Regions from separate parts of the Micromonospora sp. NPDC049107 genome, predicted to be linked through region 1. Evidence: riboswitches for the same ligand, from Rfam matches in the RefSeq annotation. Region 1 holds a riboswitch; each other region holds the start of a gene.
The links. A riboswitch is a leader RNA that binds a small molecule or an ion and turns the genes downstream of it on or off. The one in region 1 is predicted to bind S-adenosylmethionine.
Positions count from the first base shown of each region.

Region 1 (3,268 bases):
CATTTTCTCCGCCAGCGTCGACGCGCAGGGCGGCGCGTACGCCACCGGGGTTCTGGTGTTGATCACCTCGGCGGCGACGGCCGTGACGCTCGCGGCGCGGCGGCGGCGTCAGCGCGGTCGCGCGGTCGCGTTCGGGGTCATCACGGTGGCGTTCGTCTACACCACCGTGGCGAACGTGGCAGAGCGGCCCGACGGCGTGAAGATCGCCGCCTGCTTCATCGGCGCGATGATCCTGGTGTCGGCGCTGTCGCGGGTGTCGCGGGCGTTCGAGCTGCGGGTCGACCGCGTCCAGCTCGACGAGCTGGCGAGCGCGATGATCGACGAGCGCTCCGGACGTCGCATCCGCCTGGTCGCGCACGAGCCGGAGCGCCGCGACCTCGCGGAGTACCGCGACAAGCTGGCCCAGACCATGGCGGACAACGACTTCCCCGACGACAGCGACGTGATCTTCGTCGAGGTCCGGGTCACCGATCCGTCGGACTTCGAGACGGGGTTGCTGGTACGCGGCAGCGTGGCGCACGACCGTTTCCCGGTGCTCAGCCTGGCCAGCTCCTCGGTGCCCAACGCGCTGGCCGCGCTGCTGCTGGAGATCCGCGACCGCAGCACGCGCCGCCCCCACATCTACTTCGAGTGGACCGAGGGCGGCCCGGCCCGCAACGTGCTGCGTTACCTGGCGTTCGGGCAGGGCGAGATCGTCTCGGTCACCCGAGAGATCCTGCGCCGCCAGGAGCCGGACCGGACGCGCCGGCCCCACGTGCACGCCGGCTGACCGGCTCGCCGAGCGCGGGTCGCGGCCGGTGAGGGTGGTCATATCGGCTGGACGACCGACCGGTGGCTGCTGCTAGCCTCGGCGCAGGTCATGAGTGCCAGCGCGAAGCCCCGGCTCGCTGGCCGGCAACCCTCCTCCGCGGTGGGGTGCCCCGGGTGAAGACCAGGCACCGGCGGGACGTCGGTGCAAGCGTGGCCTGGCACCCAGGTCAGCACCAAGACCCGGGAGACCGCATGCACATCCTCAGCCCCACGCCACCGGCCGTCCGGCGTACGCCGGCCCTGACCCGGCGCCGCCACGTGGACCTGATGCGAATGCGCAGCGCGGCGTGTACCGCCGCCTAAAGCGCTGACCCCTCCCCACCCCGCCCCACCCTTCTTCGCGTCGATCATGAAGTTGTTGCCCGCCTGACCGGCGTGTCGCGGCAATAACTTCATGATCGACGGGATCGACGCATCCCTTTGGAGTTAGTTATGCGTATTTCTTCTCGTTTTGTTGCTGTTGGGGTTTCTTTGTTGACCGTTGGTTTGCTGGGTGCTTGCTCGGGTGGAGGTGACTCTTCGGGGAGTGGCGGCGGGAACCCGTACGGTCTGGCGCAGCCGGGTGTGCTGCGGGCCGGCACGCTGACCGACGCCCCGCCCAACGTGTACCTCAAGGACGGCAAGTTCACCGGCTTCGACAACGACCTGCTGACCGCCGTGGCCGGCAAGCTCGGCCTGAAGGTGGAGTTCGTCGGCACCGACTTCTCCGCGCTGCTCTCCCAGGTCAACAACCACAAGTTCGACGTCGGCAGCTCCTCGATCACCATCACGGAGGCGCGCAAGAAGACCGTCGACTTCGGCAACGGGTACGACTTCGGCTACTTCGGGCTGGACGTGCCGGCCGGCTCGCCGATCAAGGGATTCGACCAGCTCACCGGCGAGCGTGTCGTGGTGGTGCAGGGCACCGTCCAGGACGACTACGCCACCGGCAAGCAGCTCGACCCGGTCCGCGTGCCGGACTACAACGGCGCGATCAACCAGCTCAAGGCGGGCACGGCCGACGCCTGGATCGCACCGGCCGAGATCGGCGAGAAGTCCGCCGCCGACAGCAACGGCAAGATCACCGTGGCGGCCAAGCAGCTCAGCCCGGCGCCGACCGCGTACGCCGTCGCCAAGGGCAGCGACAAGCTGCGCGAGGCGCTGAACAAGGCCCTCGACGAGGTCATCGCCGACGGCACCTGGAGCCGGTTGCAGGCGCAGTACTACCCGGGCCGGCCGATCCCGGCGGACTTCAAGCCGGGCAGCGGCAAGGCGACAGCCCCGTCCGCGTCCGGGGTCGGCGCAACCGTCGGCGTCCGCGTCGGCCGCCTCCTGAGCGGCCGGCGGTGACGAGCGAGCAGGGCGGCAGGAGAGGCGAACGATGGATCCGTTGAGCACCCTCTGGGAAACGTTCTTCGACGTCGACGCGATGCGCGAGGCGTTGCCCGAGATGCTGACCGTCGGGCTGCCCAACACGCTGATCCTGGCGGTCTCCGCCGCCCTGCTCGGCACGGTGCTGGGTCTGCTGCTGGCCGTGGCCGGCATCTCCCGCAGTCGGTGGCTACGCTGGCCGGCGCGCGTCTACACGGACGTGTTCCGAGGGCTGCCGGCCGCGGCGACGATCCTGCTGATCGGCGTCGGGTTGGCGCCGCTGGGCATGCGGGTCTGGGGACCGGAACCGTACCCGCTGGGCATCCTCGCGCTGTCGCTGATCGCCGCCGCGTACATCGGGGAGATCTTCCGCTCCGGCATCCAGTCGGTGGAGGCCGCCCAACTTGAGGGCGCCCGGGCGCTCGGCTTCTCCTGGGCCGACGCGATGCGGCTGGTGATCATCCCGCAGGGCATCCGGCGGGTGCTGCCCGCCTGGGTCAACCAGCTCATCGCGCTGATCAAGGACTCCAGTCTGGTGTACTTCCTCGGCCTGGTGGCCAGCCAGCGCGAGCTGTTCCGGATCGGGCAGGACTACGCGGCCACCACCGGGAACGAATCCGCGCTGCTGCTGGCGGGCCTGTTCTACCTGGCGTTGACCGTCCCGCTGACCCACCTCGTCAACTGGATCGACCGGCGGCTGCGCCACGGCCGCCCGGCCACCGCGCCGGACGACGAGGACGACGACACGGCGCTGCCCGCCACGACGCAGGGAGACCGGCGATGACCACGACCTCGGTGAGCGTGCAGGCGCGCGACGTCCACCTGGCCTTCGGGCCGAACCGCGTGCTGCGCGGCGTCGACCTGACCGTGCCCCGCGGCGCGACGGCCTGCGTGATCGGACCGTCCGGTTCGGGCAAGTCCACCCTGCTGCGTACGCTCAACCGCCTCATCGAACCCGACCGCGGCGACGTGCTGCTGGACGGACGCAGCGTGCTGCGGGACGACCCGGACGCGCTACGCCAGCGGGTCGGCATGGTGTTCCAGCAGTTCAACCTCTTTCCGCACCTGAGCGTGCTGCGCAACGTCACGCTGGCGCTGCGCCGACTGC
Region 1 is NZ_JBEZEC010000003.1:513,433-516,700, reverse strand. Features, by position in the region: gene AB0B55_RS10610 (amino acid transporter) at 1-769, shown strand, start outside; SAM riboswitch class IV at 856-967, shown strand; gene AB0B55_RS10605 (ABC transporter substrate-binding protein) at 1,375-2,139, shown strand; gene AB0B55_RS10600 (amino acid ABC transporter permease) at 2,171-2,944, shown strand; gene AB0B55_RS10595 (amino acid ABC transporter ATP-binding protein) at 2,941-3,268, shown strand, end outside.

Region 2 (3,268 bases), on a different contig from region 1:
CCGCCGGGACGAACTCGTCCACTACGCGGAGGCGGCCGACCCGATCGACCGGGCGATGCGCAACTCCGGCACCCTGATCCGCCGGTCCGTCACCCTGATCGAGGACGACGAGCCGGTGCCCGACCCCATGCCGGACGCGATCGGCCACCTCGCCGAGTCGGTCCGGCTGCTCAAACACGAGTTCGCGGCGGGGGAGGAGCCGCAGAAGGCGCGGGAGCGGTCGCTGCGGGCCGTCAGCGAGGCCGGCCGCGCGTACGGGGAGGGGGTGGGCTTCTCCGGCAGCGTCGTGATCGCCCAGATCCGCACCACGGCCAGCGACCTGTTGGTGGCCTCCGGCATCGAGCAGGAGGAGGCGAACCGCTGCATCCGCACCTCCTTCGGGGACCAGGAGCGGCCGGTGGGTGAGCCCGCCGAGCCGGGCGACGCGCCGAAGCCACCCACCGCCCCGCCAGTCGGCTGAGAACGCGCCTCAGGCCAGCTCGGCGAGCGCCGCAAGGAGTCGGTCCACCTGGGCGGCGGTGCTGCCCAGGCCGATGCTGGCACGCAGCGCGGTCGGCGGCAGATCCCTCCGGCCGGTACGCGTGGCAGCCTCGTCGAGCAGCCGCCGGGCCAGCGGGTGGGCGCAGAACAACCCGTCCCGTACGCCGATGTGGTGCTCGGCGGCGAGCCGGGCGGCCACCGTGGCCGAGTCCTGGCCGGCGACCACGAACGACACGATGCCGACCCGGGGCGCGTCCGGGCCGAAGGTCCGCAACTCCACGACGTGCGGCAGGGCCGCGAGGCCGGCGCGGAGCCGGGCCAGCAACGCCTGCTCGCGGGCGGCGAGCGCGACCCGGTCGGCGTCGGTCAACGCCGCGCACACCGCCGCCAGCGCCACCGCGCCGAGCAGGTTGGGGGTGCCGCCCTCGTGCCGGGCCGGACCGGTCGTCCAGGTCACGTCGTGGGTGGCCGGCCCGACGTGGCTGGTGGCCCCTCCACCGGCGAGGTACGGCGGGGCCGCGTCCAGCCAGTCCGCCCGGCCGACGAGCACACCCGCGCCGAACGGGGCGTACAGCTTGTGGCCGGAGACGGCCAGGTAGTCCACGTCGAGCGTGCGCCTGTCGACTGGGACGTGCGGGGCGAGCTGCGCCGCGTCGAGGACGATCCGGGCGCCGTGCCGGTGGGCCACCCGGGCCAGTTCGGCGACCGGCCACAGCTCACCGGTCACGTTGCTCGCCCCGGTCACCGCGACCAGCACCGGCAGCGCGGGGTTGCTGTCGCGGCGCAGTTCGGTCAGCGCGGCGGCGAGATCGCGTACCGCCCCGGCCGGGTTGGCGGGTACCGGCAGGCGTACCGAGCCGCGCGGCCAGGGCAGCAGGTTCGCGTGGTGCTCACCGGCGAAGGTGACCACCGTCGTGCCGGCCGGCAACGACCGGGCCAGCAGGTTGAGCGCGTCCGTGGTGTTGCGGGTGAAGACCACGTGGTCATCGGCGCCCGCGCCGAGGAAGTCGCCGACGGTCTGCCGGGCCCGCTCGTAGGCCAGCGTGCAGCGCCGCGACAGCGCTCCCGCGCCCCGGTGCACGCTGGCGTACCAGGGCAGCAGTTCGGTGACCGCGTCGGCCGCGGCCCGCGCGCACGGCGCGGTGGCCGCGTAGTCGAGGTTGATCTCGCCGGGCACGCCCAGCACGTCGAGCGCCGCCGACGGCGGGGACGCGAGAGCGGGCAGGCTGGGCAGCGAGGGTACGAGGGTGACGGACACGCCGGAACCTCCGGGGTCAGGGACCCCGGGTATGGCATCGGGACGGGGTCCGCGCTTGCCCAGCACGCCGATCGGGCTGGGCCCGGTCATCACCCGGGGCACCCCACCGCGAACTCGACGAGGGTTGCCGGCCAGCAAGCCGGGGCTTGACGCTGGCGCTCGTGACCTGCCGGCAGCATAGCGGCTGTGGATGCGACCGGACCAGCCGGCGGGGGATGGCTACGCTGACCGCATGGCCGACACCCCGCCCGGTGCACCCCTGCCGTCGCCGCCGCACCCGCCCGCGGTTCCGCCCGCCGGCACGTCACCCGGGATGCCGCCGCGCCGCTTCGGCTGGCTGCGGTTCCTGGTGCTGGCCGGGGTGGTGCTGCTCATCGCCGCGTGCGCGGTCTTCATGGTCGTCCGCCTCGGTCAGTCGCTCGGCCTCGACGCGCTGCTCATCGGGGTGGGCGCCGCGATCCTGCCGGTTCCGGTGCTGGTCGCCTGCTTCCTCTGGCTCGACCGGTACGAACCGGAACCCCTGAAATACCTGGTCTTCTGCTTCGCCTGGGGGGCGTTCGTCTCCACCGCCGCCTCGCTGAACGTCAACGAGTTCGCCGCCGGACGATTCGCCGACTGGGGGCTGCCGGACGCGCTGACCGGCGTACTGGTGGCGCCGTTCATTGAGGAGTTGACCAAGGCGCTCGGCCCGATCCTGCTGCTGGTGTTCCGCCGCCGGGAGTGGTCCGGGATCACCGACGGCCTGGTCTACTGCGGGCTCTCCGCGGTCGGCTTCGCCATGGTGGAGAACATCCTCTACCTGGGCGGGTACGGCTACGCGGCCGGTGCCGACCGGTACGGCCCGGCGACCGGCACCCAACAGGTGATCGCCATCTTCATCGTGCGGATCCTCCTGTTCGGGTTCGCCCATCCCCTCTTCACCTCGATGACCGGCGTGGGGCTCGGCGTGGCCTCCCGGAGCGCCGACCGGCGGGTCCGGGTGCTGGCCCCGATCGCCGGCCTGCTGCTCGCGATGATGCTGCACGGCACGTGGAACCTGCTGCCGACGCTCACCCAGGCCACCGGCGAGGCCGTGATCATGCTGTACGGCTTCCTGGGCCTGATGGTGCCGGTGTTCTTCGGCGTGGTCGGGCTGGCCGTGTGGCTGCGCGCCTGGGAAGGGCGGCTCACCGAACGGACGCTGCCGGACTACGTACGCGCCGGCTGGTTGAGCCCACCGGAGGTGGCCGCCCTGAGCAGCCTGGGTCGTCGGCACGCCGCCCGGAGCTGGGCACGCCGCGTCGGCGGCGACGCCGGTGCGCGTGCCATGCGCGGGTACCAGCTCGCTGCGACGCGGCTGGCCCTGCTGCGGGACGGGACGCTGCGCGGTCTGGACCGTAAGCCGTCCGACCGGGAACGGACCGCCGTCGAGGAGCGGCAGCTCCTGGAGGCGATCACCGCGTACCGGTCGTACTTCGTGGGCCGCGACCCGCAGGCCCCGGTCGGTGTCTGGGACGGTAGCCAGTACCACCTGCGCTTTCCGGACGGCAC
Region 2 is NZ_JBEZEC010000007.1:159,363-162,630, reverse strand. Features, by position in the region: gene AB0B55_RS18655 (FUSC family protein) at 1-460, shown strand, start outside; gene AB0B55_RS18650 (aminotransferase class V-fold PLP-dependent enzyme) at 470-1,714, opposite strand; SAM riboswitch class IV at 1,785-1,905, opposite strand; gene AB0B55_RS18645 (PrsW family intramembrane metalloprotease) at 1,929-3,268, shown strand, end outside.
Region 2: it holds a riboswitch for S-adenosylmethionine, as region 1 does, so the genes downstream of both, AB0B55_RS18650 (aminotransferase class V-fold PLP-dependent enzyme) here and AB0B55_RS10605 (ABC transporter substrate-binding protein) in region 1, are expected to answer to the same signal.

Region 3 (3,268 bases), on a different contig from region 1:
GGCCAGCGAATTTTCGCTGGCCCTGTCGGACGTGGTCGGGAGGGACACTCGCACAACGCCTCCGGCGTTGGGTCGCAAGAACTTCAAAAGTCTTCGGCGAAATGCCCTCCCGCACGGAGCATCTTGCGCCGTCCGGTTCCTGCCGTCAAGTCCTGCGCGGCGGGTTTTCCACACTCACAGCGAAAATCCAGTCACCCGGTGGATTCAGCCGAGCAGGCCGGCGTCGCGGGCGGCACGCAGGGACGGCTTGATCTGGTGGGTCGGGCCGACCTGGGCGGCCACCGCGTCGATCGTCTTCAGTCCTTCGCCGGTGTTGAAGATGACCGTCTCCGCCGTGGGGTCGAGCCGGCCGGACTCGACCAGCTTGCGCAGCACCGCCGCGGTGACGCCGCCCGCCGTCTCGGCGAACACCCCGGTGGTACGGGCCAGGTCGCGGATGCCGGCGCGGATCTCGTCGTCGTCGGCGTACTCCATCCACCCGCCGGTGCGGCGCACCGCCTCCAGGGCGTAGAGGCCGGCGGCCGGGTCGCCGATGTTGAGCGACTTGGCGATGCCGGTGGGCTTGACCGGGATGATCGTGTCGGTGTCGGCGTGCAGGGCCGTCGCGATCGGGTTGCAGCCGGCCGACTGCGCCCCGAACACCTTCCAGCCGCCCGCCGGGGCCTCGACCAGGCCGATCTCGACCAGCTCGGAGAACGCCTTGTCAATCTTGGTGAGCAGTTCGCCGCTGGCCATCGGGATGACCACCTGGGCGGGGATCCGCCAGCCGAGCTGCTCGGCCACCTCGTACCCGAGGGTCTTGGAGCCTTCCGCGTAGTACGGCCGGACGTTCACGTTGACGAACGCCGTGTCCTCGAACTCGTCGGTCTCCACCAGCTCGCCGCAGAGCCGGTTGACGTCGTCGTACGAGCCGTCGATGGCGACCAGTTCGCCGCCGTACACAGCGGTGGTGATGACCTTGCCCTGCTCCAGGTCGCTGGGGATGAAGACGATCGAGGGCACGCCGGCGCGGGCGGCGTGCGCGGCCACCGAGTTGGCCAGGTTGCCGGTGGAGGCGCAGGCGAACCGGGTGAACCCGAGCGCCTTCGCGGCGGTCAGCGCCACCGAGACGACCCGGTCCTTGAACGAGTGGGTCGGGTTGGCGCTGTCGTCCTTGACCCAGAGCGGCGCGGTGATGCCCAGCTCGGCGGCGAGGTGCGGGGCCGCCACCAGCGGGGTCAGCCCCGGGTCGAGGGTGACCCGGGTGGCCGGGTCCTGCCCGGCGGGCAGCAGCGCGGCGTACCGCCAGATGTTGTTCGGGCCGGCCTCGATCTGCTCGCGGGTGACCGTGGCGAGGGCCGCGGTGTCGTAGTCGACTTCCAGCGGACCGAAACACTCGTAACAGGCGTGCTGGGCGGCGAGCGGGTAGCGGGCCGAACAGGCGCGGCAGACGAGGGCGCGGGCGGGGCTGGCGGAGGTGTCGATGCCGGAGGCGGCGAGCGTCGACGTCATGTCGAGAGTCCTCTCATCTTTCCCCGCATCGCACGGTGCGGCGGGGACGGAATTGGCACCTGCCCCGCGGGTCGCTCAGCGGTGAGCGCGCGGGGTGGTTGCCGGGGCGTCGTCGGGCCGTATCCCTCAGCCCCTCTGGATGAGGTATGCAGTTGTGCCGTCAAGTCTAGGCAACGTTGCCCGGCGCCTCCACCGGGCATCCCAGCCAGTGGGTCAGCGGGCCGCCACCGCCACCGGGTCGACTACCGCGACGGGATCGGTGACCGCCGTCGACCGGGGCGACGACGAGGGCCGGGTGCGGGTGCGCGCCGCGAGGTTCGCGGCGACCAGCGCGGCGATGGTGATCGCCGCGCCGACCAGTTCGACCCCCTCCGGCCGGTAGCCACGGGCGATCTGCACGACGAACGTGGTCACCGGGACGAGGTTCATGAACAGGGCGGCGTTGGCCGCGCCCAGCCGCTGCACGCCGGTGTTCCACGCCAGCACCGCGACGACGGCGGCGACGAGCACCGCGTACGCCAGTTGGGGGGTGACCGCCACCAGGTCGGCGGCGGCCGGCGCGTGCTGCCACCCGACGGCGTCGGCGCCGATGCTCGCGACCACCATGGCGGCCGTGCCGGCGAGCGCGGTCAGCGTGGTGAAGCGCAGCGGTGACCACGCGCCGAACCGGGTCGCGCCGTGGGTGTAGATGGCCCAGCCGAGCACCGCGCCGATCATCATGAGGCCGCCGAGACCGAACTGGCCGAGCCCGGCCAGGCTTCCGCGGGTGATCACCAGGCCGACGCCGAGGAGCGCCACCAGGGAGAGGGTCAGCAGGGCAGGCTTCGGCCGTACGCCGTCCCGGGCCCACCGGACCAGTTGGGTGATGATCGGGGTGGTCGCCACGAACAGGGAGATCTGCTGCGGGGCCGCGTGTTCGAGGGCCAGGTTGGTGAGCAGGTTGAAGCCGGCGAAGCCGACGACACCCAGCACCACCACCTCGACTCCCCGACCGCCGAGGCGCAGCGCGGCAGACCCCTCGCGGAGCAGCAGGATGCCGACCAGGATGACGGCGGCGAACAGATAGCGGGCGGTGGTCAGGTTGAGCGGGTCGACCCTCGCCAGCGCGGTGGCCAGGATCGGGAACATCGCACCCCAGGCGAGCGCGGCGAGCAGCGGGTAGGCGGCGGCGCGGGATCGCATCGTCAGCTCCAATGTTCGAGTATCTTCGAACCAACAACACCGACCTTAGGGTGTTGTTCGATCGTTGTCGAACAAGGGTTAGGCTGGTCACATGGAGCTGCACGAACCCGACCTGACCGCCGTACCGGTCACCGCCGTACTGGCCGCGCTCGCCGATGACGTGCGGTTGCAGATCGTCCGGGCGCTCGCCGAGGGCGGCGAGGCGGCCTGCGGCAGCTTCGACTTCGGCGTCTCGAAGGCGACCCGGAGCCACCATCTGAAGGTGCTGCGCGAGGCCGGCCTGACGCGTACCCGGGCCGCCGGCACGAGCCGCCTGGTCCGGCTGCGCCGCGACGAGGTGGACAAGCTCTACCCCGGCCTCCTGGACGCGGTCCTCACTCCCCGCCCTGCGGCCTGACCCGTCCACGCCCTTGACTGACCTGTCCACGCCCTTTGGCTGACCCGTCCGCGCACGCGTCGCCGGAGCCGACACGCCGAGGCTCCGGCGACGCGCGTTACGGGTCGGTCAGGCGTTGACCGGGCTGGGCTCGGCCATCGACGGCACCTCGGCACGCCGCTTGAAGAGCACCGAGTCGAGCGCCCACGGGCCCGCGCC
Region 3 is NZ_JBEZEC010000007.1:179,559-182,826, forward strand. Features, by position in the region: gene thrC (threonine synthase) at 205-1,491, opposite strand; SAM riboswitch class I at 1,502-1,637, opposite strand; gene AB0B55_RS18735 (DMT family transporter) at 1,705-2,673, opposite strand; gene AB0B55_RS18740 (metalloregulator ArsR/SmtB family transcription factor) at 2,765-3,070, shown strand; gene AB0B55_RS18745 (DoxX family protein) at 3,179-3,268, opposite strand, start outside.
Region 3: it holds a riboswitch for S-adenosylmethionine, as region 1 does, so the genes downstream of both, thrC (threonine synthase) here and AB0B55_RS10605 (ABC transporter substrate-binding protein) in region 1, are expected to answer to the same signal.